Regions from separate parts of the Streptomyces sp. ID05-39B genome, predicted to be linked through region 1. Evidence: riboswitches for the same ligand, from Rfam matches in the RefSeq annotation. Region 1 holds a riboswitch; each other region holds the start of a gene.
What was found. A riboswitch is a leader RNA that binds a small molecule or an ion and turns the genes downstream of it on or off. The one in region 1 is predicted to bind thiamine pyrophosphate.

Region 2: it holds a riboswitch for thiamine pyrophosphate, as region 1 does, so the genes downstream of both, thiO (glycine oxidase ThiO) here and P1P75_RS31975 (thiamine ABC transporter substrate-binding protein) in region 1, are expected to answer to the same signal.
Region 3: it holds a riboswitch for thiamine pyrophosphate, as region 1 does, so the genes downstream of both, thiC (phosphomethylpyrimidine synthase ThiC) here and P1P75_RS31975 (thiamine ABC transporter substrate-binding protein) in region 1, are expected to answer to the same signal.

Annotation. Positions count from the first base shown of each region.
Region 1 is NZ_JARGEF010000211.1:282-10,714, forward strand. It holds partial or broken gene P1P75_RS31940 (hypothetical protein) at 1-312, shown strand, start outside; gene P1P75_RS31945 (VOC family protein) at 464-883, shown strand; gene P1P75_RS31950 (hypothetical protein) at 919-1,047, shown strand; gene P1P75_RS31955 (LAETG motif-containing sortase-dependent surface protein) at 1,223-1,933, shown strand; gene P1P75_RS31960 (maleylpyruvate isomerase family mycothiol-dependent enzyme) at 1,990-2,796, opposite strand; gene P1P75_RS31965 (ABC transporter ATP-binding protein) at 2,822-3,838, opposite strand; gene P1P75_RS31970 (iron ABC transporter permease) at 3,838-5,439, opposite strand; gene P1P75_RS31975 (thiamine ABC transporter substrate-binding protein) at 5,526-6,611, opposite strand; TPP riboswitch at 6,693-6,799, opposite strand; gene rlmN (23S rRNA (adenine(2503)-C(2))-methyltransferase RlmN) at 6,856-7,962, opposite strand; gene P1P75_RS31985 (hypothetical protein) at 8,006-8,182, opposite strand; gene P1P75_RS31990 (phosphatidate cytidylyltransferase) at 8,270-9,526, opposite strand; gene frr (ribosome recycling factor) at 9,526-10,083, opposite strand; gene pyrH (UMP kinase) at 10,278-10,433, opposite strand, start outside.
Region 2 is NZ_JARGEF010000143.1:1,296-11,728, reverse strand. It holds gene P1P75_RS26500 (deoxyribonuclease IV) at 1-176, opposite strand, end outside; gene pknB (Stk1 family PASTA domain-containing Ser/Thr kinase) at 317-2,266, opposite strand; gene P1P75_RS26490 (thiazole synthase) at 2,425-3,219, opposite strand; gene thiS (sulfur carrier protein ThiS) at 3,223-3,423, opposite strand; gene thiO (glycine oxidase ThiO) at 3,420-4,583, opposite strand; TPP riboswitch at 4,581-4,692, opposite strand; gene P1P75_RS26475 (hypothetical protein) at 4,745-5,146, shown strand; gene P1P75_RS26470 (FAD-dependent oxidoreductase) at 5,179-6,420, shown strand; gene P1P75_RS26465 (Rv2175c family DNA-binding protein) at 6,536-6,901, shown strand; gene thiE (thiamine phosphate synthase) at 7,095-7,742, shown strand; gene metF (methylenetetrahydrofolate reductase [NAD(P)H]) at 7,908-8,831, shown strand; gene P1P75_RS26450 (hypothetical protein) at 8,888-9,856, shown strand; gene P1P75_RS26445 (NAD(P)/FAD-dependent oxidoreductase) at 9,861-10,433, opposite strand, start outside.
Region 3 is NZ_JARGEF010000005.1:24,004-34,436, reverse strand. It holds gene P1P75_RS02605 (YibE/F family protein) at 1-1,715, opposite strand, end outside; TPP riboswitch at 1,787-1,976, shown strand; gene thiC (phosphomethylpyrimidine synthase ThiC) at 1,969-3,783, shown strand; gene P1P75_RS02595 (hypothetical protein) at 3,927-5,030, shown strand; gene P1P75_RS02590 (VWA domain-containing protein) at 5,382-6,797, shown strand; gene P1P75_RS02585 (hypothetical protein) at 6,886-7,761, opposite strand; gene P1P75_RS02580 (metallophosphoesterase) at 7,955-9,037, opposite strand; gene P1P75_RS02575 (LacI family DNA-binding transcriptional regulator) at 9,686-10,433, opposite strand, start outside.

The DNA.
Region 1 (10,433 bases):
GGCATCCTGTGCGCGGTGGCCTCCGGCGCGTACACGATGGCCGTCCTCTACGACCCCGCCGACTCCTCCTTCGGCCCGCTGACCGCCCTCGGCGCGGCCCTCGTCGCCGGCTGCTCCCTCGCCACGCTGCTGACGGCCGCGATCGAGGCCCGCCAGGCCCGCGCCGGGACGACGGCCGCCCTGCTCCGCCTCGGCGCCCCTTCCACGGCGCTGCGCAGCGCGGCGGCGCTCCGGGCGGGCGCCCTCGCCGCGCTGTTCGTCCCGCTCACCCTGACCGTGGCCGCCCTCGCCGCGCTGCCGCTGACCCCGTGAGCCACCGGACGAACGCCGTACAGGCGCCGCCCGAAAATCCGAGCGAGAAAAATCTTCGACCACCGATGACTTCCGCGCGGGCCCCGGGTCTACCCCGCCGAAGAACACGCGCACCGCGCACCAGCCGTACGACCCGATGGGAGACACCCCGATGAGCACCCCGGCCTACCAGCAGATGGTCTTCGTCAACCTGCCCGTGAGCGACCTGGACGCCTCCAAGAAGTTCTTCACGGAGCTGGGCTACTCGATCAACCCCCAGTTCAGTGACGAGAACGCGGCCTCCGTCGTGATCAGCGACAGCATCATCGCGATGCTGCTGACCAAGCCGTTCTACTCGACCTTCACCAAGAAGGAGATCGCGGACGCCACCAAGACCAGCCAGGTCATGATCGCGCTGAGCGCCGAGAGCCGCGAGAAGGTCGACGAACTGGTCGACCGCGCCCTGGCGGCGGGCGGTTCGCCGGCCAACGAGACGCAGGACCACGGCTTCATGTACGGCCGTTCCTTCGACGACCTCGACGGCCACACCTGGGAGGTCGTCTGGATGGACCCGGCGGCGGTCCAGGGCTGATCCACCGGGCCGCGGAGCACGCCTGGCACGGGCGGGTGCATCTGGCACCCGCCCAGCCGTACGTCGGCACCCATGACCGTGAGATCGACTCCCTCGCCGAGTTCGACGAGGTCGCCCGCGCGCGGCGCCCCGGGGGCGTGGACGCCGGGTTTCTGGAGCGTTGAAACGTCCCGGCGGTTAATGAGCGGGCAAAGCCAAGCGCCCGGAGCCATCGACGGATTGACACTTCTTATGCAACGCTTATAGACCTGTGGGACCCCTGGGGAGGCTGTCGCCGCCGCACGGGGGCGGCATCTCCCCCTCCGCCCCCCGCAGTTGCACATCACGTAAAGGACAAACGTGTCCCCATCCCGCCGTACCGCCGCCAGTTCGGTGCGCATAGTCGGTCTCGTCGGCGCCTCGGCCGCCCTTGTCCTCGGCGCCTCCGGCACCGCGCTGGCCACCGACCCTCTCGGAATCGGCCAGTTCTCCGCGGCAGCCTCCTGCGACGGCTCGAAGGGTGTCATCACCGTCACCGACACCGACGCGACGGCCACCCCCGCGGTCGTCACGGTCTTCCTCCAGAACAACAACGCCGACCTGAAGCGGATCGGCGCACCCACGCCGGTCAAGGGATCGGCCGAGGGCATCGCCGTCACCTTCACCGAGAACTGGGCGCCGGGCGCGAAGTACCGGATCCACATCAAGTCGGGCAACGACCTCGACGCCGACATCCCGATCCTGGAAGCCCCCGCCAAGGCCTGCACCGGCGCCGACGACACGCCCACCACCCCGTCGACGCCCACGACCCCGGCCACTACCCCCTCCGACACGGCCTCGTCCCCGGCCGGTTCGAAGTCGCCCGGCCAGTCGGCCTCCCAGAGCGACTCCACCGTGCCGGCGGCCTCCGCGAGCAACGCGCCCTCGCCCGCCGCCCAGGAGTCCAACCTCGCCGAGACCGGCGCCAGTTCGCGCACCGGCCTGATCGCCGGCATCGCGGCGGCCCTCGTCGCCGTGGGCGGCGGAGCGGTCTTCTTCGGCATGCGCCGCAAGGGCACCGGCAACCGCTGACCCGCCCGAGTGCCCGCCCCCGCGGAAGTCCCGCGCGGGGGCGGGCACTCGCCGGTTCAGCCGAAGGTCGTCCTCTCCAGCCAGAACTCCAGCAGCTCCCGCTCGCCGATGACCTCCAACTCCGGTGAGTCCACCGGCAGTCGGCGGTAGAAGGCCAGCATGACCGAGGTCAGCGGGCCACGCAGCACCACCGTGGCCTTCTCGTGTCCGCGACGCCAGGCGATCCCCTGCCCGGTCAGTTCCACCAGCCACTCGGCGTCCAGTCCGGCGGGCGCGTCGGTGGCGTGCAGATGGATGCTGCGGCCCCGGTGTTCCTCCGCGCGCAGCTCGGACGCCCGGTGCGGCACGTTCCGCTGCACCCACTCCAGCAGGTACAGCCGCTCGTCCAGGGCGTCGGCGGCGACCTCGGGCGCCACATCGTAGGGCAGCCCGACGGTGCGGGCGGCGTCTGCGCGGTGCACGGTGACCTCGTGGGTCATCCGGCGGGCCCAGAACCGGGCGTCGCCGTCCCCGGCCCAGCCCCACACCTTCGCGTCGGGCCCGGCCTCCCGCAGCGCGGCCACGACCGCCTCACCCGTCTCCGCGAGCCAGGCGTCCAGCGCGGCCGGATCACCCTGGGACTCCGGCCCGGCATGCGAGGGCACCTGCTCGTCCCGGACGTTCTCCTGCGCCCGCGTCCGCACCAGCAGTTCGACCCAGCGCAGGGCGCCGCCCGTGTGCCGGACGAGCTGCTCCAGCGACCAGTCCGGGCAGGTCGGCACGGTGGCCGACAGATCGGCCCCACCGGAGGTCACCGCCGACCGCAACAGGCCGACCTGGTAGGCGATTTCGGCGCAGTACCGCTCATGTGCGAGAAGGGTCATGCGCTCCACCGTACGGGCGGGACGATCAGTCGAGCACCACGATTTCGGCCGCGTCGAACTCCACCCCGACCGTGTCCCCGACCTCCGGCGCCAGCGGCAGCGCGCACGCCGCCTCCAGGCGCGGCGCGTCCCGCGGCTGAAGGCGGACGGCGACATGGGTGCCCTTGAAGGTGCGGGCGGCGACCGTGCAGGGCAGGCCCAGTTCCGCGTCGACCAGCCGTACGCCGGCCGGCCGCACCAGCAGCGTGCGGACGCCCTGCGGGGAGCCGGCCGGTACCGGCACCTTGCCCCACGGCGTGTCCGCGGCCTCCTCGACGACACTAGCCCGCACCACGTTGTCGAAGCCGAGGAAGCCCGCCACGAACGCGTCCGCGGGCCGCTGCCACACCTCAAGGGGCGTACCGGACTGGGCGATCCGCCCGTCCCGCATCACCACGACCCGGTCGGCCAGCGCGAAGGCCTCGCCCTGGTCGTGAGTGACCGCGAGCACCGTGGTGCCCAACCGCCCGAACAGCTCCCGCAGTTCAACGACCAGGCGCTCCCGCAGGGAACGGTCGAGCTGGCCGAGCGGCTCGTCCAGCATCAGCAGCCGTGGACTGGGCGCGAGCGCGCGGGCCAGCGCCACCCGCTGCTGCTCACCGCCGGAGAGCGAGGCGACGGACCGCCGGCCGGCCTGCGGCAGCCCGACCAGTTCGAGCAACTCCCGTACCCGTTCCTGCTGCCGCCGCCGGTCGGTGCCGCGCATGCGCAGACCGAAGGCGACGTTGCCGCCGACGTCCCTCTGCGGGAACAGCTGATGATCCTGGAACATCAGCCCCAGCCCCCGCCGGTGCGCGGGCACGCCCACCTGGTCGCGTCCGTCGAGCACCACCCGCCCCGCGTCCAGCGGCTGCAGCCCGGCCACCGCCCGCAGCAACGTCGACTTGCCGCTGCCGCTCGGCCCCAGCACACACACCACCTCGTGCTCGACCACTTCGAGATCGACGGCGTCCAGCACCGCCCGTCCCCCGAACCGCACGGTCGTACCTTCGAGCCGCAGCATCAGAACTCCCCCGTACGGTCGGTGCGCAGCCGCTCCAGCACCAGCAGGGCGACCGCGCACACCAGCATCAGAATCGTCGAAAGGGCCATCGCCTGCCCGTAGTTCAGCTCCCCGGCCCGCCCCAGCAGCCGCGCCACGGCGACCGGCAGGGTCGGGTTGTCGGGCCGTGCGATGAACACCGTCGCCCCGAACTCGCCCAGCGACACGGCGAAGGCGAACCCGGCGGCGACCAGCAGCGCCCGCCGCACCATCGGCAGGTCCACCTCCCGCCACACCCGCCACGGCGACGCCCCGAGCACGGCCGCCGCCTCCCGCAGCCGCTCGTCCACGGCCCGCAGCACCGGCAGCATGGTCCGCACGACGAACGGCACCCCGACCAGCGCCTGCGCGAGCGGCACCAGGATCCAGGTGGCCCGCAGGTCCAGCGGAGGTTCGTCGAGCGCGATCAGGAAGCCGAAGCCGACGGTCACCGCGGAGACGCCCAGCGGCAGCATGAGCAGCGCGTCGAACCCGCGGACCAACCGCCCCGCGTCCCGCCGCGTCAGGGCCGCCGCCGCCAGCCCGCCGACCGTCACCGCGATCACGGTGGCGGCGAGGGCGTACTCCAGCGAGTTGCCGACGGCCTCGATCGGCGGAACCAGGAACACATTGCCGTCATCGCTGGTCAACGCCCGATAGTAGGCGAAGTCGGGGGCGTCGAAGGAGCGTTGCACCAGCACCGCCAACGGCAGCACGAGCAGCAGCGCGACCGTGCCGAGCACCCCTGCGAGCAGCGCCCACTGCCCCGCCCCACGCGGCCTCCGTGCGGTCCCGGCCGCGTCCACCAGCCGCAGCGCGCTCTCCCGCCGCCGTACGGTCCAGGCGTGCACGGCGAGGATCGCGCCGACGGCGAGGAACTGGACGATCGTCAGGACGGCGGCCGTCGGCAGGTCGAAGATCTCCGAGGTCTGCCGGTAGATCTCGACCTCCAGCGTGGAGAAGGTCGGGCCGCCGAGGATCTGCACCACCCCGAAGGAGGTGAAGGTGAAGAGGAACACCATGAGCGCGGCGGCCGCCACGGCCGGCGCGAGGGCCGGGAGCGTGACCTGCCGCCAGGCCCGCAGGGGCGAGGCGCCGAGCATCCGCGCGGCCTCCTCCTGCCGCGGGTCGAGCTGCGCCCACAGCCCGCCGACCGTCCGCACGACGACGGCGTAGTTGAAGAAGACGTGCGCGAGCAGGATCGCCCACACGGTGGTGTCCAGCCGTACGCCCCACAGCTCGTCGAGGAGACCGCCGCGGCCGACCAGCGCCAGGAACGCCGTACCGACGACGACGGTCGGCAGGACGAACGGGACGGTCACGACGGCTCGCAGGACCTGCCTGCCGGGGAAGGAGAAGCGGGCGAAGACGTAGGCGGCGGGCAGGGCGATCAGCAGGGTGAGCGCGGTGGAGGCGAGCGCCTGCCAGGTGGTGAACCACAGGACGTGCCGGATGTCGGACTGCCCGAGGACGTCGAACAGGCGCCCGAAGTGCCAGCCGCCGCCGGAATACAGACCACGCGCGAGGATCGCGGCGACCGGGTAGGCGAAGAACAGCCCGAAGAACGCGACGGGCAGGGCCATGAGCCCCAGCCGCGCCACGCTCCCGGTGGGCCGGCGGCGCGGAGCCGCCCGCCGGTCCCCGCCAGGCCCGCCTGCTGGAGGCCCGCCTACTTCAGTACGAGCGAGGTCCACGACTTGACCCACTGGTCGCGGTCCGCGGCGATCTTCGCCGGGGCCATCGTCTCCGGATCCTTGGCGGCCGGGCCGAACTCGGTGAACTCGGCGGGCACGGCCGCGCCCTTCGCCACCGGGTAGACGAACATGTTGAGCGGCATGTCCTGCTGGAACGGCTTCGAGATCAGGAAGTCGATCAGCGCCTTGCCGCCCTCGCTGTTCTTCGCGTTGCTCAGTAGCCCGGCGAACTCGATCTGCCGGAAGCAGGTGCCGGCCGCGACGCCGGTCGGCGCGGTCGTCGGCTTCGGGTCGCCGTAGATCACCTCGGCGGGCGGCGAGGAGGCGTAGGACACGACGAGCGGCCGGTCCCCGCCGGTCTTCCTGCCGCCGGCCGAACCGGAGAACTCCTCGTTGTAGGCCTGCTCCCAGCCGTCGACCACCTTCACACCGTTGGCCTTCAGCTTCTTCCAGTACCCCTCCCAGCCGTCGTCCCCGTACTTCGCGGCGGTGCCCAGCAGGAAGCCGAGACCGGGCGAGGAGGTCGAGGCGTTCTCGGTGACGAGGAGGTTCTTGTACGCCGGCTTCACCAGGTCGTCGAAGGTGGCGGGCGGGGCCAGCCTGTGGTCGGCGAAGTACTTCTTGTCGTAGTTGACGCAGATGTCGCCGTGGTCGACGGGCGTGACCCGGTGCTTCCCTGCGTCCAGCTGGTACTGCCCGTCGATCTGGTCCAGCCCCTTCGCCTCGTACGACTGGAAGACGCCGTTGTCGAGCGCGCGGGAGAGCAGGGTGTTGTCGACGCCGAAGAAGACGTCGCCCTGCGGGTTGTCCTTGGTGAGGATCGCCTTGTTGACGGCCTGCCCGGCGTCGCCGTCCTTGAGGACCTTCACCTGGTAGCCGGACTGCTTCTCGAAGTCGGCGAGCACGTTCTTGGAGACGGCCCACGAGTCGTGGCTGACGAGCGTGACGGTCTTGCTCCTGCCCTCGCTCTGCGAGGAACCGCCGTCGTCCGACGATCCGCAGGCGGACAGCGTGACAAGACCGAGGCCCACGGCCGCGGCGACGAACATCCTGGTGTGCACTGGAATTCCTCCTGGAGGTGACCAGGAAGAGACGCGGCCCCGCCCGGAACCCACGAGGGGTGTCCGGGCAGGGCGCAACAGCTCGAGTGATGACCGAACTTCCTACCCAGAATGACCTGGGCGAGGTTCAGAGGGTCTGCGGCCCGGTGCCGCACTCTCAGCGCTGTGGCGCTCCCCTGTCGGAATATGAAGATGTCTGGTTTCCGCACTGTCCGAAAAAAGGGCAGTACTTACGCCGGTCAGACTACCGCTCGGTCGCGGCGAGCTGACCACACGCCCCGTCGATCTCCTGACCACGCGTGTCCCGAACGGTGACGGGCACCCCGTGCGCCGCGATGGCGTCGACGAACGCCTTCTCGTCCTCGGGGCGCGAGGCGGTCCACTTGGAGCCCGGCGTCGGGTTGAGCGGGATCAGGTTCACATGGACGGGCCGGCCCTTGAGCATGCGGCCGAGCCGGTCACCACGCCAGGCCTGGTCGTTGATGTCACGGATCAGCGCGTACTCGATGGACAGCCGGCGGCCGGACCTCTCGGCGTACTCGAACCCGGCGTCGAGCACCTCGCGCACCTTCCACCGCGTGTTCACCGGGACGAGGGTGTCGCGCAGCTCGTCGTCGGGGGCGTGCAGCGAGATGGCGAGCCGGCACTTGAAGCCCTCGTCGGAGAACCGGTTGATGGCCGGCACCAGCCCCACGGTCGACACGGTGATCCCGCGCTGCGAAAGCCCCAGCCCGTCGGGCGCGGGGTCGGTGAGCGCGCGAATCGAGGCGACGACCCGCTTGTAGTTGGCGAGCGGCTCGCCCATGCCCATGAACACGATGTTGGACAGCCGGGCCGGCCCGCCGGGAACCTCCCCGTCGCGCAGCGCCCGCATCCCGTCCACGATCTGGTGGACGATCTCGGCGGTGGACAGATTCCGGTCCAGCCCCGCCTGCCCCGTCGCACAGAACGGGCAGTTCATCCCACAGCCGGCCTGCGAACTGATGCACATGGTCACCCGGTCCGGGTACCGCATCAGCACCGACTCCACGAGCGTGCCGTCGAACAGCCGCCAGAGCGTCTTGCGGGTGGTCCCCTGGTCCGTCGACAGATGCCGTACGACCGTCATCAGATCGGGCAGCAGCGCCTCGCGCAGCTTCTCGCGGCTACCGGCGGGGATGTCCGTCCACTCGGCCGGGTCGTGCGCGAACCGCGCGAAGTAGTGCTGGGACAGCTGTTTCGCACGGAACGGCTTCTCCCCGATCTCCGCCACCACCTCCTTCCGCTCGGCGGGCGAGAGGTCGGCGAGGTGCCGCGGCGGCTTCTTGGCTCCGCGGGGGGCGACGAAAGTGAGTTCTCCGGGCTTCGGCATAACTCTTCCAGTGTCGCAGATCGACTCGGGTGCCCCGGTCGGCTCAGAAGAGGCCGCCGATCAGGCCTGCGCACCAGGCAACGTACGTCTTCGTGCGGTGCCATCCGCCGCAGTACAGCTTGGGCCTGCGCCGCCCGTTCTGCGCGAGGAGCGACTCGCACCACCGGCACGGCAGGTCGCCGTGGTATCTGCCGTCCTCGCCCCGCCTCGCCGTCCCCATACCCGAGAACCTACCGAAGCGGCCGGTCATGGGACGAGCCCCCGTCCGCGGGGGACGGGGGCTCGTTTCGGCCAGGCTGAGCAGTTGTCAGCCGGACCCCACGAACAGCACCAGCAACAGCCACACCACCGGCGCGGTGGGCAGGAGCGAGTCGAGGCGGTCCATGATGCCGCCGTGACCGGGGAGCAGGGTGCCCATGTCCTTGATGCCGAGGTCCCGCTTGATCATGGACTCGCCGAGGTCACCGAGGGTGGCGCTGACCGCGACCGCCAGGCCGAGCAGCAGGCCCTGCCACCAGGTGCCGTCCTCGATCACGAACTCCATGCACAGCGCGCCCACGACCATCGCGAACGACACCGCGCCGAGCAGGCCCTCGCGGGTCTTGCCGGGGCTGATCCGCGGAGCGAGCTTGTGCTTGCCGAAGCGCCAGCCGACGGCGTACGCACCGGTGTCGCTGACGACCGTCAGGAGCAGGAAGGTCATCACCCGGAGCGCGCCGTCGTCCGCGGTGAGCATCAATGCGACGAACGTGGCCAGGAACGGGACGTAGAAGGCCGCGAAGACGCCGGCCGTGACGTCCTTGAGGTAGCCCTCCGGGGGTTCCGTCATCCGCCAGACCAGGACCGCGAGCGCGGTCAGGGCCATGGCGACCCAGGCACCCTCGGCACCCCGGACGTATCCGGCGACGACCATGGCCGCGCCGCCGACCGCGAGCGGCACCAGCGGAGCCTTGATGCCCTTGCGCTCCTGCAGCCGGCTGGTCAGTTCCCACAGGCCGACGACGACCGCGACGACGATCACGCCGACGAAGACGGCCTTGACGACGAACAGCGACGCGATGATCACCGCACCGAGTCCGACGCCCACGCCTATGGCCGCAGTCAGGTCCCGGCCCGCGCTCTTCTTCTGCGGGGCGGAGGCCGGCTGTGGTGCGTCGGGCATGGGCTCCGGATTCTGCGGCACCGCCGCAGCGGGCTGTGCCGACGGGGTCTCGTCACGGAACGTCCCCGCGGGGGACGTCTCGTTTCGGAACGTACCGTCGTGGGACGTCGCGCCGTGGGACGTCTCGTCTCGGAACGTCCCGCCTCGGAACGTCTCGTTTCGGAACAAGGGGCCGCCCAGCCGAGCGGCCCCCCGGTCGTCATCCTGGTTTCCGCCATGAGCGGGTACGTCGGGGACGATGGGCATGGGGCGAGTCTGCTGCGCCTCAGGCGCATCGTACGCGGGACCCGCCGGGGCAGCCCCCTGGACAGGTCCGTGCGGGACGGCCCCGTGATCGTTGGGCCCCCAGTACCCGGCCTGTGAACCGGCTCGTGGCGGAGCGCCCCAGGAAGAGTCGTTCATCAGACCTCGAGCAGCTCCGCTTCCTTGTGCTTCAGGAGCTCGTCCACCTGGGCGACGTACTTCGCGGTGGTGTCGTCGAGTTCCTTCTCGGCGCGGCGGCCCTCGTCCTCGCCGACCTCACCGTCCTTGATCATCTTGTCGATGGCGTCCTTGGCCTTGCGACGCACCGCGCGGATCGAGATCTTGGAGTCCTCGGCCTTGGTCCGGGCCACCTTGATGTAGTCCTTGCGGCGCTCCTCCGTCAGCTCGGGGAACACCACCCGGATGATGTTGCCGTCGTTGCTCGGGTTGACGCCCAGGTCCGAGTCACGGATCGCCTGCTCGATGTTGCGCAGCGCGCTCTTGTCGAACGGGGTCACGACCGCCATGCGCGGCTCCGGCACGGAGAACGAAGCCAGCTGGTTGATCGGCGTCGGCGCGCCGTAGTAGTCGGCCACGATCTTGTTGAACATCGCCGGGTGCGCACGGCCGGTGCGGATCGCGGCGAAGTCCTCCTTGGCGACCACGACGGCCTTCTCCATCTTCTCCTCGGCCTCGAGGAGGGTCTCTTCGATCACCACTTGCTCCTGCGTGTCTTGAGTAGGCCCGGCTCCGGTTCCTTGCGGAGGCGGCGGCCGGCTGCGTCGCGTCTTCTTCCTGCACGGTTCCCGACCGGCAGGACATTGTCCATCCCCCGACCAGGGTCCGTCGCCCGGTCAGGTGTTGTCGTACGAACCGGGATTCCTACGGCCGGACCGGGGAGTTCCGCCGGTCAGGCCCGGCTGCCCTGCTCACTCACCAGCGTGCCGATCTTCTCACCCTTGACGGCCCGAGCGATATTGCCCTCCACCAGAAGCTCGAAGACGAGGATCGGCAGCTCGTTGTCGCGGCACAGCGTGATCGCGGTCATGTCGGCGACCTTCAGGTC
Region 2 (10,433 bases), on a different contig from region 1:
TCCTGCGCCGGGCTGCCCGCCGGGGTGGCCCAGCCGCGCGGGTTGGCGACGAAGACCTGGACCGTCTCGGCCTTGAGGTCATGGGCGTAGGACAGGCCCACGGAATGCAGACCGCCGGCCACCGGGACATGGCCGCCGACCGGATTGCGGGAGGGGAAGGGGTGCTGAGGACTCACCCGTTCAGGGTGTCATGCTCCCGGCACCACCCGGTCACCGGACGGCGGGCCTCACCGCCACAGGGGCACTGTCACGGGCGTCACCGTCACCGTCACCCTCGCTGTCACCGCCACCGCCACCGCCACCGTCACCGTCACCGTCACCGGATGGTGATCGTGACCGTCGATCCCTTGGGGGCGGTCTCGCCGGCGTCCACCGACTGGCTCTTGACGGTGTCGCCGAACAGGCCCAGCAGGCCGCGGTCCTCCTCGACCTCGAAGCCGGCCTCTTCCAGCTCGGTCCTGGCGTCGTCCACGCTCGCGCCCACCACGTCCGGGACCTCGACCATCTCGGGTCCCTTGGACAGGGTCAGCGTCACCGTGTCGCCGTCGGCGACCTGCTTGTCCTTGCCCGGCGACTGCGCGGCGACCTGGCCCTTGTCGAACTCCGAGTTGATCTCCGAGGTGGAGATCTCCACCACCAGGCCGGCCTTCTCCAGCTCGGCGCGTGCGTCGTCCAGGTCCTGACCGGTGACGTCCGGGACGTCGATCGGGACGCCCTTGCTGACGACGAGGGACACCGCCGAGCCCGCGCGCCGCTCCGTACCGGCGTCGGGGCTGCTGCTGATCACGAAGCCCTTGAGGACGTCCTCGCTGAACGCCTCGGTGACCAGGCCCGGCTCCAGGCCGTCCGTCTTCAGCAGCTGCTTGGCCTTGTCGAGCCGTGAGCCCTTCACGTCCGGCACCTTCACGGTCTCGGGGCCGTCGGAGACGGTCAGGGTCACCGAGTCGTTGCCGCGGATACGGGCGCCCGGCTCCGGGTCCGTGCTGATGACGGTGCCGCGCTTCACCGTGTCGCTGTAGGCGTGCTTCACCTCGCCCACGTCCAGCCCGGCCGCGTCCAGCCGCTCCCTGGCCTGCGCCTCGGTCTGCATGAGGACCGCGGGGACCTTGGTGAACTGGCCCGAGTTGATGTACCAGACGCCCGCGCCGACGCCGAACACGAGCAGGACGGCGGCGATGATCGCGACCACTGCCCGGCGGGGCCGCACGAAGCGGCGCCGGGGCGGCAGCGGGGGTTCCGAGGCGAACCGGGAGGTGTGGTTGACCTGGTTCCCGGATCTGGCGGGATCGTCGTCGGCCTCGTCCTCGTTGACGGGCAGGAGGCGCGGAACCGTGAGGGAGCGCGGGATCACGCTGGTGCGGTCGTCGGCGATGTCACGGTCGGCGGACAGGGCCTGTGGGGGCAGCGCGTCCAGCTGGGCCTCGTCGAGCGCGCCGCGCGCCGCGCGGACCTGCGCGAGCAGGGCCACGGCGTCCGCCGGGCGGACCTGCGGGGTGCGGGCGGTGGCCGAGGCGACCAGCTCGTCCAGCTCGAACGCCATGCCGGGGACGGCGGCGGAGGGCGGCGGCACGTCCTCGTGGAGGTGCTTGTAGAGCACCACGGCCGGAGTGTCGCCGTCGTGCGGCTTGTCGCCGGTGAGCATCTCGTAGAGCACGACCCCGCACGCGTACACGTCCACGCGAGCGTCGGAGGTGCCCTGCTCCATCTGCTCGGGGGCGAGGTAGGCGACGGTGCCGAGGACGGTTCCGGTGGTGCTGGTGACGGTGTCCACGGACCGGACGAGGCCGAAGTCGGCGACCTTGACCCGGCCGTCGTCGCCTATCAGTACGTTCTCCGGCTTCATGTCCCGGTGCACGAAACCGGCGCGGTGCGCGGCGCCCAGAGCGGCGAGGACCGGCTCCAGGATGTCCAGCGCGGCCCGTGGCTGGAGCGCGCCGCGCTCACGCAGCACGTCGCGCAGGGTACAGCCGGCCACGTACTCCATCGCGAGGTAGACGTACGCCCCGTCGGCCCCCTGGTCGAACACCTGAACGACATTCGGGTGCGCCAGCCGGGCGACGGACTTGGCCTCGCGGATGAAGCGCTCGACGAAGGAGGCGTCGGCCGCGAGGGCGGGGTGCATCACCTTGAGCGCGAGAACGCGGTCGAGGCGGGTGTCCACGGCCCGGTAGACCGTGGCCATCCCGCCGACCGCGATCCGCGCCTCCACGCGATAACGCCCGTCGAGCACCTGCCCGACCAGAGGGTCCTGAAGGGTCGTGTCCACGCAGGCGAGTGTACGAGCCCGCACCGACACCGCTCACCGCTCACACCGGTATCGCAGCGGGACTGAAGCGCACCTGTGACGAGCCACACGTGGGGGCGGCCGGGTCGGAGCCGAGACAGCCGTCGACGGCGCTCGGCCCTCGGCCGTGGGTGACAGCGTCAGAACGCCGGGCGTTCCGGGTCGAGCGCGGCGCGGCCGTCCGTGGGGGTCGACGCCTGCGCGAAGTGGCGGCGGGGGATCCGGCCCGCGAGCCGGGCCAGCCGGCCCGCCTCCACGGCCCCCCGCATCGCGCGAGCCATCAGCACGGGCTCCTGCGCCCGCGTCACCGCCGACGCCAGCATCACCCCGGCGCACCCCAGCTCCATCGCCAGCGCGACATCCGAGGCCGTACCGGCCCCCGCGTCGAGAATCACCGGCACGCGCGCGTGCTCGACGATCAGCTGGAAGTTGTGGGGGTTGCGGATACCCAGCCCGGACCCGATCGGAGAGCCGAGCGGCATCACCGCCGCACACCCGACGTCCTCCAGCTTCCGCGCCAGCACCGGATCGTCGTTCGTGTAGGGCAGCACCGTGAACCCGTCGTCGACCAGCGTCTCCGCCGCGTCCAGCAGTTCGATCGGATCGGGCAGCAGCGTCCGCTCGTCGGCGATGACCTCCAGCTTGACCAGATCGGTGCCCAGCGCCTCCCGGGCCAGCCGCGCCGTCAGCACCGCCTCCCCGGCCGTGAAGCACCCCGCCGTGTTGGGCAGCACCCCGATGCCGAGCCGTTCGAGCACGGACAGCACGGACCCGTGCACCAAGGGGTCGACCCGCCGCATCGCGACAGTGGTCAGCTCGGTCCCGGACGCGACCAGCGCCCGCTCCAAAGTCTCCAGGCTGGGCGCACCGCCTGTACCCATGATCAGGCGGGACGAGTACGTCGTACCGCCGAGGACGAAGGGATCGTCGGCCATGGTTCAGCCTCCCTGGACGGCGGTGAGGACTTCCACGCGGTCTCCGTCGGAGAGGCTGGTGGCGGACCACCGCGCGCGCGGGACGACGGTTTCGTTGAGGGCGGCGGCCACCCCGGAGGGCGCCGGCGTCAGGGACCGTACGACGCTGTCGAGGGCCGTGCCGGGAGCGACCTCACGCCGCTCGCCGTTGACGGAGATGTTCATGCGGGCTGCTCCGAGAGTGCGGCGGGGTGGAAGCGCCTGGGGGTGAAGGGCCGGGCCTCGTCGGGGAGTTGGCCGGTGGCCAGCGCGTGCGCCAGCACGTCCCCGGTGACCGGTGTCAGCAGTACGCCGTTGCGGTAGTGCCCGGTCGCCAGGAGCAGGCCGTCCAGGCCGGTCGGTCCGAGCAGGGGCGCGTTGTCCGGTGACGCGGGGCGCAGGCCCGCGCGCGTCTCGGTGAGCGGCAGTTCGGTGATTCCGGGGACCAGTTCGTGGGCGTCGCGCAGCAGCTCGTAGACGCCCCCGGCCGTCACCGTGGTGTCCCAGCCCAGTTCCTCGCTCGTCGCCCCGACGACCAGCTCGCCGTTCTCGCGCGGCACCAGGTAGACGTGGCTGCCGCGCACCACGGCCCGCACGGTCCGGGTCAGGAACGGCGCGTACCGCTGGGGCACGGTCAGGCGCAGCACCTGCCCCTTCACGGGCCGCACCGGCGGCAGCACCTCCGCCGGGACGCCGGCGAGCCGCCCGCTGAGGCTGCCCGCCGCGAGCACCACCTGCCCGGCAGCGAGAGGCGTACCCGCGCGCGTGAGGACGCCGCCGGCGCGCCCGGCCGACACGGTCAGCCGTTCCGCCCAGTCGCGGTGGAAGGTCACGCCCGCCCGCCGGCACGCGGCCACCAGTGCCGCCGCGAGCCGTCGCGGATCGATCTGGTGGTCGCCGTCCACCCGCAGGCCGCCGCGTACCCCGGGCGCGAGCATCGGCTCCAGGCGGCGGCACTCCCGCCCGGACAGCCACTGCGAGGTGAGCCCCGACTGCCGTTGCAGGGCGTGCAGTTCCCGCATGTGGGCGCGGTCGTCGGCGTCCAGCGCGACGGCGAGGGTGCCGGAGCGGCGGTAGCCGAGGTCGTGGCCCGTGAGTTCGGTGAGTTCGGCCACGAACTCCGGGTAGCGGCGGGCCGATTCCAGGTTCAGGCCGAGCAGTGTCTGCTCGCCGTAGTGCAGCTCGGTGACGGCGGCCAGCATCCCGGCCGCCACCTGGGCGGCCCCGCCGCCCGGTTCGGGGTCGACCACAGCCGTGGCGAACCCGCGCTGTGCGGCCCGCCACGCGGTGACGAGCCCGATGATGCCGCCCCCGACGACGAGGACGTCCGAGGTAGGTGAGGACATGGGCGTCCAGCCCCTCCCTTCGCCGGCATGACCCGGATCAGGTTCGTACGGTCGGAGGCCGCCAGCCTCCCTCTCAGCCCGGTGCGTCCGGGCTCCCGCGAGTGCTCTACGTTGGCCACCCTAGCCCCCCGTCGTCCGTCGCAGTAAGGGAGCCTCCTCTCGTGGCCCGTTCGCTCGACGGCCTGGTCCTGGCCCCGGTGGCCGACCAGGCCCCCGGTCAGGTCGGCACCGGCACCCGCTTCACGTACCGGGAGCGGGACGGCGTCATCTGGGCCGGCTACGCGGGCGGCGACGTCGTCCGCGGGCACCTGGTGGGTACCCGGGAGGGGGACCGGCTGGACTTCCGGTACGTCCAGCTCGGGCACGACGGGACGACGTCGTCCGGGCACTGCGTGTCGGCGGTCGTCGAGCTGCCCGACGGGCGGCTGCGCCTCGACGAGACCTGGGAGTGGGAGTCGCGGCCGGGCAGCGGGACCAGCGTGGTGGAGCAGGTGGTCGAGCAGTCACGGAGCACGGTCACGGAGCACGGTCACGGAACGGGGTCGCGGAAGCGGGACGACTGACTGATGATCCGTCAGTTGTCTAAGGTGATCAGGTGAGCGAACAGACGCGGGAAGAAGACAGGCCGGCGCAGCGGCGGGTGGTCGTCGTCGGCGCGGGCATGGCCGGGGTGCAGACCGCGGTCGCCCTGCGCGAACAGGGCTTCGACGGGACGGTGACCCTCATCGGCGCCGAACCGCACCAGCCCTACGACCGGCCCCCGCTGTCCAAGGCCGTCCTGCTCGGCACGGCCGAGCACTCCGCCTTCGACGTCGACTTCGAGAGCCTGGGCGTCGAACTCAGGCTCGGCACCGAGGCCCTCGGCGTGCGCCCCGCCGACCATGAACTGGACACCGGGTCCGGGCCCGTCCCCTACGACGTCCTCGTGCTCGCCACCGGCGCCGAACCGATCCGGCTGCCCGGCGCCGAGGGTGTCCCCGGCGTCCATCTGCTGCGCACCCTGGACGACGCCGAACGGCTGCGCCCGGTGCTCGCCCGCCGGCACGCCATCGTGGTCGTCGGCGCCGGCTGGATCGGCGCCGAGTTCGCCACCGCCGCGCGCGAGGCCGGCTGCGCGGTCACCGTCGTGGAGGCCGCGGACCGGCCGCTGGCCGGCGCCCTGCCCGCCGAGGTCACGGCCCCCATGACCGCCTGGTACGCCGACAGCGGCACCGAACTGCGCACCCACGCGCGCGTGGAGCGCGTCGAGCCCGGCGCGGTCCTGCTCGACGACGGAGCCCGGCTGCCGGCCGACGCCGTCGTGGTCGGCATCGGCGCCCGCCCCGCCACGGACTGGCTGACCGGCTCGGGCGTCGAGCTGGGCCCGCACGGCGAGGTCGTGGCCGACGCGAGCCTGCGCACGTCCGTGCCCGACGTGTACGCGGTCGGCGACTGCGCCTCCTTCCCCTCCGGGCGGTACGGCGAGCGCCTCCTCGTCCACCACTGGGACAACGCCCTCCAGGGCCCGCGCACCGTCGCCGCCAACATCCTCGGCCCGGCCACCGGCGAGGTCCCAGCGGTCTACGACCCGGTGCCGTACTTCTGGTCGGAGCAGTTCGGCCGCTTCGTCCAGTACGCCGGGCATCACACCGGCGCCGACACCACCCTGTGGCGCGGCGACCCCACCGGACCTGCCTGGACGGTCTGCTGGCTGCGCGGGAACCGCCTGGTCGCCCTGCTGGCGGTGGGCCGCCCCCGCGACCTCGCGCAGGGCCGCCGGCTGATCGAGGCGGGCCGGCCGATGAACCCCGAGCTGATCGCGGACCCGGCGACCCCGCTCAAGGCGGCCACGGCGTAAAGGACGGGCCCGCGGGGCGGCTCCGCCCGGCAGGATGAGGCGCGGCTACCGGCTGTCCGTCCGGCAGGAGGAGGCTCGGCTACCGGCTGTCGGTGCGGGATGGCAGTCTTGAGGGGTGACCGAGATTGACGCAAAGACCGATGCTCTCGTACCTGCCTGGCTCACCCTGCCCGACATCGCGGAGATGCTCGACATCGACGTGGTGCGTGCGCGGCAGCTGGTCAAGGACGGCCAGCTCATCGCCGTACGACGTGGTGAGAACAGGGCGCTGCACGTCCCCGCCGCCTTCATCGACGAGGACAAGGTCGTCAAGGGCCTGTCCGGGACCCTGACCCTGCTGCGGGACGACGGCTATTCGGACGAAGAGATGCTGGAATGGCTGTTCACTCCGGACCCGTCCCTGCCCGGGACGCCGGCGCAGGCCCTGGCGGAGAACCGCGGCACGGAGGTGAGGCGTCGCGCCCAGGCGCTCGCCGTCTGAGCCTCTGACTCCGAGCCTGTGAGCCGGAGATCCGCTCCGCGGAACCCACGGCGCCCGACGGAGGCGGCTCCTGGAGCCTCGTAGGTTCGACCAGACCATCAGGTGTGCGGCCGTGGCCGCCCGTCGCGACCGCACACCGCCGCACCGGGGGAGAGCCCGGCGCGCCACCGACCGCCCCCGGGGGACTCAACGCATGCCCGACACCGCCCGCTCCCAGCTCGCCGACGCCCGCCTCTACCTCTGCACGGACGCCCGCAGGCGCCAGGGCGACCTCCCGGAGTTCCTGGACGCGGTCCTCGCCGGCGGCGTCGACATCGTGCAGCTCCGCGACAAGGGCATGGAGGCGGCGGAGGAGCTGGAGCACCTGGAAGTGTTCGCCGACGCCTGCGCGCGCCACGGCAGACTGCTCGCGGTCAACGACCGGGCGGACATCGCCCATGCCGCCGACGCGGCTGTCCTCCACCTCGGCCAGGGCGACCTGCCCGTGCCCGCGGCCCGTGCCCTCCTCGGCGACGGCACCCTGATCGGCCGCTCCACGCACAGCGAGGCGGAGGCGGACGCCGCGGCCGTCCAGGAGGGCGTCGACTACTTCTGCACCGGCCCGTGCTGGCCCACCCCCACCAAGCCCGGCCGCCCGGCCCCCGGCCTCGGCCTGGTCCGGCACACGGCGGCGACGGGCACCGAGCGCCCCTGGTTCGCGATCGGCGGCATCGACCTCGGCAACCTCGACGAGGTGCTTCAGGCGGGCGCCCGCCGGGTCGTGGTCGTCCGGGCGATCACGGAGGCCGACGATCCGGGCGCCGCGGCGGCCGAGTTCGCCGAGCGGCTGCGCGGCATCTGAGCCGGCCGCCGCCGGGCCGCCCCCGCGCTCCTTCGGTCCCCTGTCCTTTCCTCCGGGCCCCCGTCCTTTCGGCAGCCTGTCCAAGGGATGGACAACAGGCAGACAATTCGGGCAAATTTCCGAGATCTGGTGAGGGGAGGCCTCACCCCTGGCTAACCTGCGGGTATGGCCCTCGGAACCGCATCCACCAGGACCGACCGCGCGCGTACCGTGCGTGACATCCTGGCCACCGGCAAGACGACGTACTCGTTCGAGTTCTACGCGCCGAAGACCTCCCAGGGTGAGCGGAGCCTGTGGAACGCGCTCCGTCGGGTCGAGGCGGTGGCCCCCGACTTCGTCTCCGTCACCTACGGTGCCGGCGGCACCACCCGGGCGACCACGGTCAAGGAGACGCAGCAGATCGTCGTCGACACCACCCTGACCCCGGTCGCGCACCTCACGGCCGTGGACCACTCCATCGCCGAACTGCGCAACATCATCGGCCAGTACGCCGACGCCGGGATCCGCAACATGCTCGCCGTGCGCGGAGACCCGCCCGGCGACCCCATGGGCGAGTGGGTGCCGCACCCCCGGGGCCTCACCTACGCCGCCGAACTCGTCGAGCTGATCAAGGAGTCGGGCGACTTCTGCGTCGGCGTCGCCGCCTTCCCCGAGATGCACCCGCGCTCCAGCGACTGGGACACGGACGTCGCGCGCTTCGTCGACAAGTGCCGGGCCGGCGCCGACTACGCGATCACCCAGATGTTCTTCGACCCCGAGTCCTACCTGCGCCTGCGCGACCGGGTGTCGGAAGCCGGCTGCGCGACCCCGGTGATCCCCGAGGTCCTGCCGGTGACGAGTGTGAAGATGCTGGAGAGGCTTCCCCAGCTCAGCAACGCACACTTCCCGACGGCCCTGAAAGAGCGGATCCTCACAGCCAAAGACGATCCGGCCGCTGTACGCTCCATTGGCATCGACTTCGCCACGGAGTTCTGCGCTCGGCTGCTCGCCGAGGGAGTGCCCGGACTGCACTTCATCACGCTCAACAACTCCACGGCGACGCTGGAAATCTACGAGAACCTGGGCCTGCACCACCCACCGCAGGCCTAGACCGGTCGCACCGACTTACGACACACTGCGTAGCGGCCACTGGGAGAGGGGCGTACATGGGCTGGACGGTCCTCTACATCGCGTTCGGCATCGTCGCGCTGTGGCTGCTGGGTGAGGTGCTGCTGCAGTACAAGGCACGGCTGCGTTACCGGCTGCTCGCCTTCGGCGGCTTCCTCGGTGTCGTGGTCGGTGTCCTGATCCCGTCCGTCATCGTCATCGGTGTGGGCGCGGCCGCCTTCGCGATCGGCCAGACGTACGTCACTCTGTCGTTCCGCCGCGGCTTCGCCGAGGGCTGGGCCGTCAGCCGCCCCGGCACCGACGGCACCGCCACCAAGCGCCGCCGCGGCAAGGGCGAGCACCAGGACCCCTCGCTCGAGGTGTCCGGTCTGGAAGCGGCCGACGGCGGCCCCGACGGGTACGAGCAGGACGCGGGCACACCCTTCGGCGGCGACTCCGTCGCCTACGGCCGGGACAAGGGCGACTACGACGAGGACAACGACCGCGACGACGTCTTCACCCCCGCCCGCACCGCCGAGCCCACGGCAGCCGGAACCGCCTCCGTGTACGAGCCGCAGCCGATGCCCGACGACACCGGTTCCTACGGCGTGTACAGCGACGCCGCCTACTCCGCCGCCGCCCAGCCCCAGGACCAGTACGCGACGGCCGGCCAGGGCGCCGACCAGGGGTACGGCTACGACGGCTACGGCCAGCAGCAGTACGGCTACGACGCCGCGGGCCAGCAGCAGTACGCGGCCTACTCCGACCCCTACATCGGCACCCAGACCTACGGCGGCGGCAGCTACGACGCCGGGTACGACCAGCAGCAGTACCCCCAGCAGGGCTACGGCCAGGAGCAGTACGGCACCGGCGGCTACGACGGAACCCCGGCCGGCGGTGTCTGGGTCCCGCAGCAGCGCACCACCGACGACCCCCTCGGCGGCGAACTCCCGCCCGAGCAGCCGTACCCCTACCAGGGCGACGGGCAGCAGCAGGGGAACGGCTACGACGAGCAGTACCGCTTCTGACGGCTCACCGCGAGCCCCGGAACTCCGGCCCCTCCACGACGAGTCCGGACACCAGCGCGCCCGACATCCCCGCATGGGGCAGTCCGCCGCCGGGGTGCGCCCAGCCGCCCACCGTGAACAGGCCCGGCAGGGCGGTGGAGTTGGCCGGGTGCAGCAGCCGGCCCCCGGCCGCCGCCAGCGCCGGAGCCGGGACGCAACCGCCCTCCACGCCGGTCTCCGCGGCGATGTCCGCCGGGGTGCGCAGCTCGCGCCACAGGACCCGCTCCCGCAGGCCCGGCACGGCACGCTCGGCGACGGAGAGCACCGCCTCCACCAGGTCGGGCCCCGGCTCGGCCCCGGCCGGGACAATGACACTCAGGGTGACCGCCTCATGGGCGGCGTCCGGCACCAGCGCGGGGTCCCCGGGCCGCAGCACGGTGACCGTCGGACCGGCGGCCGGCGCGGGCGCCGTACCGAACAGGGCCGCCAACTCGCCCTCGCGGTCCCGCGTGTGCACGATCGTCCGGTGCGCGGTGTCCCGCGGCCGGCCGCCGCGCAGCGCGAGCAGCACGGTCAGCCGGCTCGGCAGGCCCCGCTG
Region 3 (10,433 bases), on a different contig from region 1:
CCTGCCGTTCCGGCCGACGCGGCCCCCGGCGTCGCCGGGGCCGACTCGGAGAGCGTGCCGGTTCCCGGCCGGTCCGCCGAGACCACGAGCGCGGCGAGCGCCGTGGTGACCGGAACAGAGGCGACCAGGCCGATGGAACCGATCAGCGTGCGCACGATCTCCGCCGCGACCAACTCGCTGTTGGCGACCGTGCCGACGCTGCTCTCCGCGATGGAGAACAACAGCAGAAGCGGCAGTGCGGCGCCGGCATAGGCGAGGACCAGCGTGTTGACCACGGACGCGATGTGATCGCGGCCGATCCGGATACCCGCCCGGTACAGCCCGCGCCAGCCCATCGAGGGGTTGGCCTCGTGGAGTTCCCAGACCGCCGACGTCTGGGTGACCGTCACATCGTCCAGGACACCGAGCGAACCGATGATGATGCCGGCCAGAAGCAGACCGCTCATGTCGATCGACGGATACAAACCGTGAATCAGACCGGTGTTGTCGTCCGTATTGCCGGTCAGCGCCGCCCAGTCGACGAACCAGGAACCGAGGACACCGATCAGCAGCAGGGAGATGAGCGTGCCCAGTACGGCCACGGAGGTGCGGGCCGAGAGGCCGTGACACAGATAGAGGGCGATCAGCATGATGGCGCTCGCCCCGACGATCGCCACAGCCAGCGGGTTCGAGCCTTGCAGGATCGCGGGGAGGACGAAGAAGTTCAGCACCATGAAACTGATGGCCAGCGCGACCAGTGCCATGACACCCCGCAGTCGCCCGACGACCACGACGGCGACAGCGAAGATGATGGCGAGCAGGCCCAGCGGCACACGGCGGTTCACGTCGGTGACCGAGTACTGAAGGTCTCTTGGCGCGGTAGGCTCGTAGGCGACCACGACCTTCTGGCCCTCGTGCAACTGCCGTGACTGGTCCGGCTGGACGATCTCGGTGAACGTACGGCCCTTGTCCGAACCGGTGTCCACGCGGATCGTGGCCTTCTTGCAGGTGCCGTCCGCCTGCTGCTGCGCGGAGGAGCCCTCGGCGGTCGAGGTGTCGCCGGTGGGGGTGCCCCCCGAGGCATTCGCCGACGAGCAACTGATGCTCTCGACCTTGGAGACCGTCGCCTGCTGTGTCTGGCGGTCGAAGCCGACGCCGGTGCGCTCGTGCGCCGGGGCACCGCCCGGCCACAGCACGACCAGGCCGACGAGCACGGCCACGCCGAAGGGGATGAGAACGGCCGCGATGACCTTGCGCAGATGCTGGGAGACGGGGGTGGCCGGACCGTGACTGTGGCTGTGCCCGTGGCCGCCGCCCGCACCGGGGCCATGCCCGCCGTGCCCGTCACCGCCGCCGTGCCCGCCGCTGTGCCCGTCATTGGGACCGCGCCCACTGCCGGGGCCGGGACCGTGGCCGCCGTCCCCGCCTCCACCAGGGTTTCCGCTGCCCTCACGGCCGCCGACGTGGCCACGACCGGGGCCGTGCGCTCCGTCGCCGGGCCCATGTCCGGGTCCGCCGCCAGAGCCTGGGCCCGCACCCTGTCCGTCGTCGGGCCCGAAACCGTAGCCGGTCTCGGGACGGGAAGCCGACCCGGAACCGGGTCGGTAAGAGGGACGGGGAGCGGAAGCGCCATCGGGGCCGTACCCCTGTCCTTGCCCGGGGCGTCCGCCGGGAGGAATGCCCGGCCCGCGGGGCTGTTCGGGCGGTGGGAACGGGGGATGGGGTGTCGTGGTCACCGCCCGATCATCGCAAGAACGCCAGAGGCCCACTGTTCACCGCGCCACAAAGGACGCTAGCGTGGAGGCACCTTTGCACACGCGGGAGCTCGGAGCACCGGGCTGAGAGGGCGCTGACCTCCGTTTTCGCGATGTTTCACGTGGAACGTCACCACAACCGAGTGATGTTTCACATGACACGTCGGCAGACGGAAGCCGCTGCGTCGACCGCTGAACCTGTTACCGGGTAATGCCGGCGTAGGGAGTAGGTCTCATGACCAACAAGGACGCACGCACGCCTGCCTCCGCGCAGATCTCTGACGAGGTCTCTGCCGACGGGGAGGCCGGGAAGTCCATCGGATGGCACAAGGCGTATGTCGCGGGCACCCGCTCCGACCTGCGCGTGCCGGTCCGTCAGGTGCATCTCACCAACGGTCGGGCGGTCACGCTGTACGACACCTCCGGCCCGTACACCGATCCGCTCGTCGAGACGGATGTCCGCAGGGGGTTGCCGCCTCTGCGGGAGAACTGGCTCATCGCCCGCGGTGACACGGAGGAGTACGCGGGCCGCCCCGTCCGTCCGGAGGACGACGGGATCAAGCACACCTCGCCGCGCGGCGGGCTGCGCAACCTCGACGCGGTCTTCCCAGGTCGGCCACGCCTGCCACGTCGGGGCCGTGAGGGCCAGGCGGTCACTCAACTCGCTTACGCGCGCCGGGGCGAGATCACGCCGGAGATGGAGTACGTGGCCATCCGGGAGAACGTGGAGCCCGAGGTCGTACGCGAGGAGATCGCGGCCGGACGTGCGGTGCTGCCGGCCAACATCAACCATCCGGAGATCGAGCCGATGATCATCGGCAAGCGGTTCCTGGTGAAGGTCAACGCCAACATCGGCAACTCGGCGGTGACCTCCTCCATCGAGGAGGAGGTCGAGAAGATGACCTGGGCGACCCGTTGGGGTGCCGACACGGTCATGGACCTGTCCACAGGCCGCAATATCCACACCACCCGCGAGTGGGTGCTGCGCAACTCCCCTGTACCCATCGGTACGGTGCCGCTCTATCAGGCGCTGGAGAAGGTCGACGGCCGGGCCGAGGAGCTGACCTGGGAGATCTACAAGGACACGGTGATCGAGCAGGCCGAGCAGGGCGTGGACTACATGACCGTCCACGCGGGCGTGCGCCTGCCGTACGTGCCGCTGACGGCCAACCGAAAGACGGGCATCGTCTCCCGTGGCGGCTCGATCATGGCCGCCTGGTGCCTGGCCCACCACAAGGAGTCGTTCCTCTACGAGAACTTCGAGGAACTCTGCGAGATCCTCGCGGCCTACGACGTCACGTACTCGCTGGGCGACGGCCTGCGGCCCGGTTCGATCGCGGACGCCAATGACGAGGCACAGTTCGCGGAGTTGCGCACACTTGGGGAACTCAACCGGATCGCGAAGCGTTTCCATGTTCAGACGATGATCGAAGGCCCGGGACATGTCCCGATGCACAAGATCAAGGAGAACATCGACCTTCAGCAGGAGATCTGCGACGAAGCTCCGTTCTATACGCTCGGCCCGCTGACGACGGACATCGCCCCGGCGTACGACCACATCACCTCCGGCATCGGTGCGGCGATGATCGCCTGGTGGGGGACGGCCATGCTCTGCTACGTCACGCCCAAGGAGCACCTGGGCCTGCCCAACCGTGACGACGTCAAGACCGGTGTCATCACCTACAAGATCGCCGCCCACGCGGCCGATCTCGCCAAGGGACACCCCGGTGCGCAGGAGTGGGACGACGCGCTGTCCGACGCCCGCTTCGAGTTCCGCTGGGAGGACCAGTTCAACCTGGCCCTCGACCCGGACACCGCCCGGGAGTTCCACGACGAGACACTGCCGGCGGAGCCGGCGAAGACGGCTCACTTCTGCTCGATGTGCGGGCCGAAGTTCTGCTCGATGAAGATCAGCCAAAGCATCACAGCGCAGTTCGGTGGTACGGCGGCCGCGGGCGCGACGGCTGATGAGGTCGCCGAGGGGATGCTCCAGAAGTCGAAGGAGTTCGCAGCGAGCGGGAACAGGGTGTACCTGCCGCTCGCCGACTGACCAGGCGCATGCGCTGACTCCCTCTCCAAGGCCCCGGTCACAACGGCTGGGGCCTCCCCGGGACGCAGGACGTCTTGATCCCGTGCCGTAACGGAAGAGCCAAGATCGCACGTGGCGTGATCAACATCCCTACCCTGCCTGTCATGGGTGGGATCGATGTGGCCAATGGAGTCGTCGGCGCTGTGCTCGGGATGCTGTTCGCGGTGTTGTTCCAACAACCCTTACAGAACAGTTGGTACAGGCTACGGACTCGTTCGACGAGTGCAGTACGCAGCCTCAGACAGCGGGAAGAGTCCAGTCCCGCATGGAGCACCTTCTCCATAGGCCCTCTTCACACTTCCGCCCTGATCGTTGAAGGAGACGGTGAATCCTCCATACCTGCCGAAGCCGTCTATATCCAAGTGCTCGACGAGGAGATCGAGTTGCCTTCGGACATGGTCGGCTGGCGGGCTGAAATCGAGGCAGAGAGTGCACGTTTGCGCGCAGAGGGCCGAACACCGTTGTGGAATGGTCCTCGCTACGCGGTCGAATCGTTCGACGTATCCCGGACCGCTCTGGACGAGCATCCCGAAGTCCACCTGAGACTGCGCCCGACGGATTACTACACCTTTCTCGCGGCTCAGCAACTCGATCGCCGAATGACCGACGGGACAACTCCGCGTTCCCGCTATCTCAATCCGGACGATCCGCTGCAGGCGCCTGTATTTCTGCATTGCAGTTTCGCCGTCAATATCGCAGTTGTGACCGCTGATGACATGTTGGTCGTCAGTCAGCGCAGTGGCCGGGTCCGCATGGCACCCAATGTCTGGAACTCCTCCGTCAACGAAGGAATGTCACGGCATATCGACTCGTCCGGGAGGAGCGCCCCGGACCTGTATGCGGTCGCCCGGCGCGGTATGCGGGAGGAACTGTCCATCGAACCGCTCGAGTACTCACTCGAGTTGCTTGCATTTGTACTGGACGTCGAGAAGCGCCACTGGAGCGCCCACTTCTACGCCAAGCTGAAGGAATTGACTCGGGAGGATTTGCAGGCACGTATGAGTAGGGGGGTCGCGGATCGCTGGGAACATCAGAATATCGATTACGTGCCTTTCCGCCCCGCGGCAGTGATCAAGTACATGCTGCGTTCCGATCGAATTCATCGGTGGGCTCCCCTCGCGCCGGCGCTCTTCCATCTCGCACTGGTTCATGTCTTCAGCCGCACACCGGTCGAGAGGGCACAGGCGCAAATTGTTCGACGTATGTAGGCGCAGCGGCACAGCATAAAGGCAGAATAGCCGTCGACTACGGTCGCTGTCAGAGGGTAGGAGGCTCCGCTGCACATGAAGGCTCAGATTTTCGTTGATGAAGATCAGTCAAAACATGAGACAGGAATTCTCCAAACGGCGGCTACAGGGGAAGCTTGGTCATCTTTGACTGCAGGAGGCACCGACTATCGGTTGGCGTGAGAAGTCCAGGGACTTTTGCGGCCGCTGGTAATCGCGTGTATCTGCCGATCGCGGACAGACCGCCGGGCGCCCGGGACTCATGTCGCGGACCGGCGCGCAGGGAATCGTCCCAGGGGGTGCTTCTGGGGTGGGGGTCGGCAGACTGGGGGCATGACAGCGCGATCCATGAGCAAGGGCGCCAATCTGCCGGTCGATGTGCCGTCCGTCCGCGTCGAGATCAGTTGGTCCGAGCGGGGTGGGGGGCCGGACGTGGATGTGTCGGCTCTGCTGCTGACCGCCGCCGGGAAGGTGCGTGACGACGCGGACTTCGTCTTCTACAACCAGCCCCGGCACGCTTCCGGCGCCGTCAACCACCTGGGGAAGCGGACCGCCGCCGGTGTCACCGCCGACACGGTGGAGGTGGATCTGCGTTCGCTGGAGAGTGCCGTCGCGCGTGTGGAGCTGTGCGCGTCCGCCGACGGCGGCACCTTCGGGCAGGTGGCCGGTCTGACGCTCAGGCTGCTCGATGCCGGGAGCCTGGCGGAGCTGGCGCGGTTCGAGATGCGGGGAGAGACGGAAACGGCTTTCATCGGAGGTGAGTTGTACCTGCGCGAGGGGCGGTGGAAGTTCCGCGCGGTCGGACAGGGCTATGCCTCCGGGCTCGCCGGGCTGGCCACCGACTTCGGGATCAGCGTCGACGAGGAGCCCGCCGGCACGGCTGCCGACCCCGCCGCATCGGCCGTACTCACGCCGCCCCCGCCGACTCTGCCCCCGCCGGCTGCGGCCGCCTCCGCCGTAACCGCGTCGCCGGCCGGGGCCCGGTTCGCCAAGGGGGAGGAGCAGCTTCCGGTTGATATGCGCAAGCGGTTGTCGCTACGGAAGGAGCAGGTCGCGGTCAGCCTGAGGAAGAGCGGGGCCGCAGGAGTCAGAGCGCGGGTCGTGCTCGTGCTCGACGCGTCGGGGTCCATGTCCTTTCTGTACTCCGGCGGGGTGGTGGCCGACGTGGTCGAGCGGATGGCCGCCGTGGCGGCCGAGCTTGATGACGACGGTGAGATGCAGGCCTGGACCTTCGCCTCCGATCCGGCCCGGCTGCCGGATCTGCGCCTGGGTGAGCTGCCCGAGTGGCTGCGGCTGCATGTGCGGGTGGGGGAGATGAGCCTGTTCCGGCGGAGCAAGAAGCCGCGGAAGGGGCTGCAACCGGGCCAGGTGGACATGCGCTCGGTCGGCATCCAGAACGAGGAACAGAAGGTGATTTCCCAGGTCAGAGACTATGTGCGGGCGAATCCGGCGGCGGTGCCCACGCTGGTGCTGTTCTTCTCCGACGGAGGCGTCTACCGCGACGCCGCGATCGAGAGGGAACTGCGCGCGGCGGCGGAGGAGCCGGTCTTCTGGCAGTTCGTCGGGCTCGGTCGCTCGAACTACGGCGTACTGGAGCGGTTCGACACACTGCCCGGCCGACGTGTGGACAACGTCGGCTTCTTCGCCGTCGACGACATCCGCACGGTCCCGGACCAAGAGCTCTACGACCGTCTCCTGTCCGAGTTCCCGAGTTGGCTCACGGCCGCGGGGCAGGCGGGCATCCTCTGACCGGTATGCCGGCTGATGCCCTCGCCCTTCCTTCCGCCGGACCGGCCTACGGCTTGCGCTCCCCGGGGTGGGGGCGCAAGCCGAGGGCCTATTCCGGCTGGTGTTCAGGCCCTCCGAAGTCCGGGCTGGAGTAGTCCGGGCTGCTGTAGCTCGGGCGGGAGCCGGCCGAGGTTCCTTCGTCGGGGCTGCTGAAGCCCGGACGGCCGTAGCCGATCTTCGGCAGGCGGCCGGTGGGCGCCGGCGGGGTGGGAGCGGGGTCGAGTGCGGCGCACGTGCCGGGGTCGGCGAGGGCCTCGCGCAGGAACGGCAGGATGCCCCGCTCCAGTAGGGCTTCCCGCCAGGCTTCCCTTGCGCGGTCCACCTCCTCGCTCAGTTCGCTGTACGGGCCGGCCTCCAGGGAGGGACGGTTGCGCAGGGCGGTGAGCAGGAGGCCGACGGTGGCGACCAGGATCGCGGCCGCGGCCACGGCTCCGAACGTCCATCCGGTGGTGAGCATCGTCCTGGCGAACGCCGGCTCGGGGTCGAGCATCCGCAGGATGTAGCCGACGAGCAGGAAGATCACCGCGGCGGTCCCGGCGAGGACCGGGGTGAGGACGGCGGCGACGGCGACGGCGCCCGCTCCCGCGGCCTCGGCGGCCTCCCCCATGGTGGCGGCGAGGCCCATCCCGCCCACGCCTGGCTCCCCGGTGCCGGACTCATGGCCGGCCGGGGACGGGGTGGACGGCGCGGGATGGCGCAGTTCGTCGCGGACCTTCACATAGTGCTGGTACTCGGTCGCCGCGGACGCCGTGATGAGCGCGGAGGCGTTGAGCGCCATGGTGCGCAGTTGTTCGGGGTTGAGCCGCTGTCCCACAGCGGCCGGTTCCGGGTGGTGTGGTGCGGAGCGCAGCGCCTCGTCGAGGATCCGCTCGTACTCCTGGCGGTCCTCGCTGTGCAGGTGCTGCGGAACGCTGTTCATGTGCATCCCCCGATGCTCCGTAGGGCTTGGGGCTCGCATGCCAACGAGCCGTCGGGCAGAAACGGAGGGGAGCCTGCTACGGATAAACCGATGGTAGAGCGGCGACGGCATGAGGTGACAGGGGGTTTGCTGAAATTGGCCCCTGGGCCGCGGCGCCGTCGGGCGGGTCCCGCGCGGCCTGCGACGGACCCGTGAACGGTCAGGGGGACAGCGGCAGTTGCTGGACCAGCAGCTTTCCGGCCATCGTCACGCCGCCATCCATCGCGATGGCCAGCCCGTCGGCGTAGACGTGCGGACCTTCGACGACCGGACCGGCCGAGTCCTCGTCCTCCTCGGAGCCGGCATCGCCCAGCAGATACGGAATCGGGCTGTGGCCGTGAACGATGCGGGTGCCACCGTACGTATCGAGGAGGGAGCGGACGGCGTCGGCGCCGCCCTCGTCGCGGAAGGAGAAGCGCTTGGTGAACTTGCGGAAGAGATCCCACACTTCGTCCGCGTCGTTACGGGTGATCGTCTCGCGGACGGTGTCGTTGACCGCCTCGATCGAGTCGCCGTAGTCGAGGTAGGCGGTGGTGTCGGAGTGCACGAGCAGGTGTCCGTCGACCTCCTCCATGGCGTCGAGGCGGGCCATCCACTGGAGGTGATGGTCCTGGAGGCGGTCCATGTCGGACTTCTGTCCGCCGTTGAGCAGCCAGGCCGCCTGGAAGGTGGCGGTACCCGCACCGGAGTTGACGGGGGTGTCGCCGAACCGCTTGGCGCCGAGCAGGAGCAGCTCGTGATTGCCCATGAGGGCCTTGCAGTAGCCGCCGGACGCAGCGGCCTCGGCGGACAGACGCATCACGAGGTCGATCACGCCGATGCCGTCCGGTCCCCGGTCGGTGAAGTCGCCGAGGAACCACAGCCGGGCGGTGCCCGCGCACCAGTTGCCGGCCGTGTCGATCAGGCCCTTCTCCTGGAGCGCGGCGATCAGCTCGTCCAGATAGCCGTGCACGTCGCCCACGACGAACAGCGGACCGGGACCGGTCGCGGCCTGCGGGGCCTGGGCGACGGCCGGGTCGACGGTCACCTGGAGGGTGTCGCCCCGGTTGATGACGGGCAGGTCCCGCTGGGTCGGCGTGTACCCGTCCGGGGGTTCGAGGGGGTCGGCGAGGGGCGGTGTCGCGTTGCCGGGGTGCGCGCTGTGGGCGTACGGACCGGTCTCGTGGACGTATGCGGGCACCCGGAAGTCGCGCACTGTCGCCGTACGCTCCACCTCGGGTCCCTGACCGGCCCCCTGAGTCATCAGACCCCTCCACCATCGCGCCGCAGCTGCACCACTTCGGACTGCCTGGTCGCAACGGTCCGCGGTGCCGTGCGCCCATCATAGGAATGCGGATCGTGCCGTGTGACGACCCAGGGGTGGTGAATCAGAGCAAGACTCCTGTTCACCGCGGCTTTCGCCCCGATTGGGCCGGGCTTCGGCAGTGCCCGCTCACCCAGTGCACACCGTGCTTACACCCTCGGCTCGCGCATGTCCGCCGTCGGAGGGGGATTCGGGGGCGTGTTGTGGAGTGGGCCGAGGCCGGAGTGCGGATGCCTGGCGGTGATCTTCGTCGGGCCCGGCTTCGGGTGCGGTCGGTCAGCTCCACCGAGCGCCCCGATCGTGGCGAGGGACGGCGACCGGTCCATGGGCGACTCCAGACCTGTCGAGCCGGAGCGGTGGACGCTCGCCGGGGCCGGTCGCTCCGGTGGGCCTCGGCGGGCGTCCACTTCTTCCGGTCCCCGTGGCCGTTCGGCCGGCCAGAGCTTCGGGGGCGCACGGTCCGGACGGCCGGGCTGCCACTCTCCCTCCGGCTTTCCGGCCCTCCGGCCCTTTGCCCGACCGTCATGCCCGACACCGGACGAGAAACCGCACTCCCAGCCCGATCGGCCTGCCGGCCGTCCGCCCCTCCTACTTCTCCTCCGGCACCCGCGGTGGACTGACCGTCGTGCGTGGTGAACGTCGCTGGGACGAGGTACGCACGATCAGTTCCGTCGGTATCACCTGCTCGACGGGCCGGTCCGATTCGACGCCCTCGATCGCGTCGATGAGGAGCTGGACCACCGCTGTGCCGATGCGCCGGGGCTTCAGCGACAGCGTGGTGATGGGTGGCTCGGTGTTGGCGTACACGGTGGACTCGCTGCAGCAGACGAGCAGCAGGTCCTCCGGGACGCGCAGGCCGTAGCGGCGGGCGGCGGCCAGCAGATCGGTGCCGTTGGGGTCGAACAGGCCGTAGACGGCGTCCGGCCGGTCGGGCCGGGCCAGCAGCCGGTCGGCGGCGACGGCGCCCGCACACGGATCGTGGGCGGGGTAGGACTCGTAGACCGGGTCCTGGCCGACGCGCTCGCACCAGTGCAGATACGCGCTGGTCGAGAGGTGGGTGTAGGTGTCGGTGGTGGTGCCGGTGAGGAGGCCGATACGGCGGGCGCCGGCGTCGGCCAGGTGGTCGAGGATGTCGAGGACGGCGGCTTCGTGGTCGTTGTCCACCCACGCGGTGACCGGGAGCGGCCCGGCCGGGCGGCCGTCGGAGACGACCGGTAATCCCTGCCGGACGAGTTCGCCGACCACCGGATCCTGGTCGGAGGGGTCGATGACGACCGTGCCGTCCAGGGCGACGTTCGACCATACGTCGTGGCGTGAGGTCGCGGGGAGGATGACG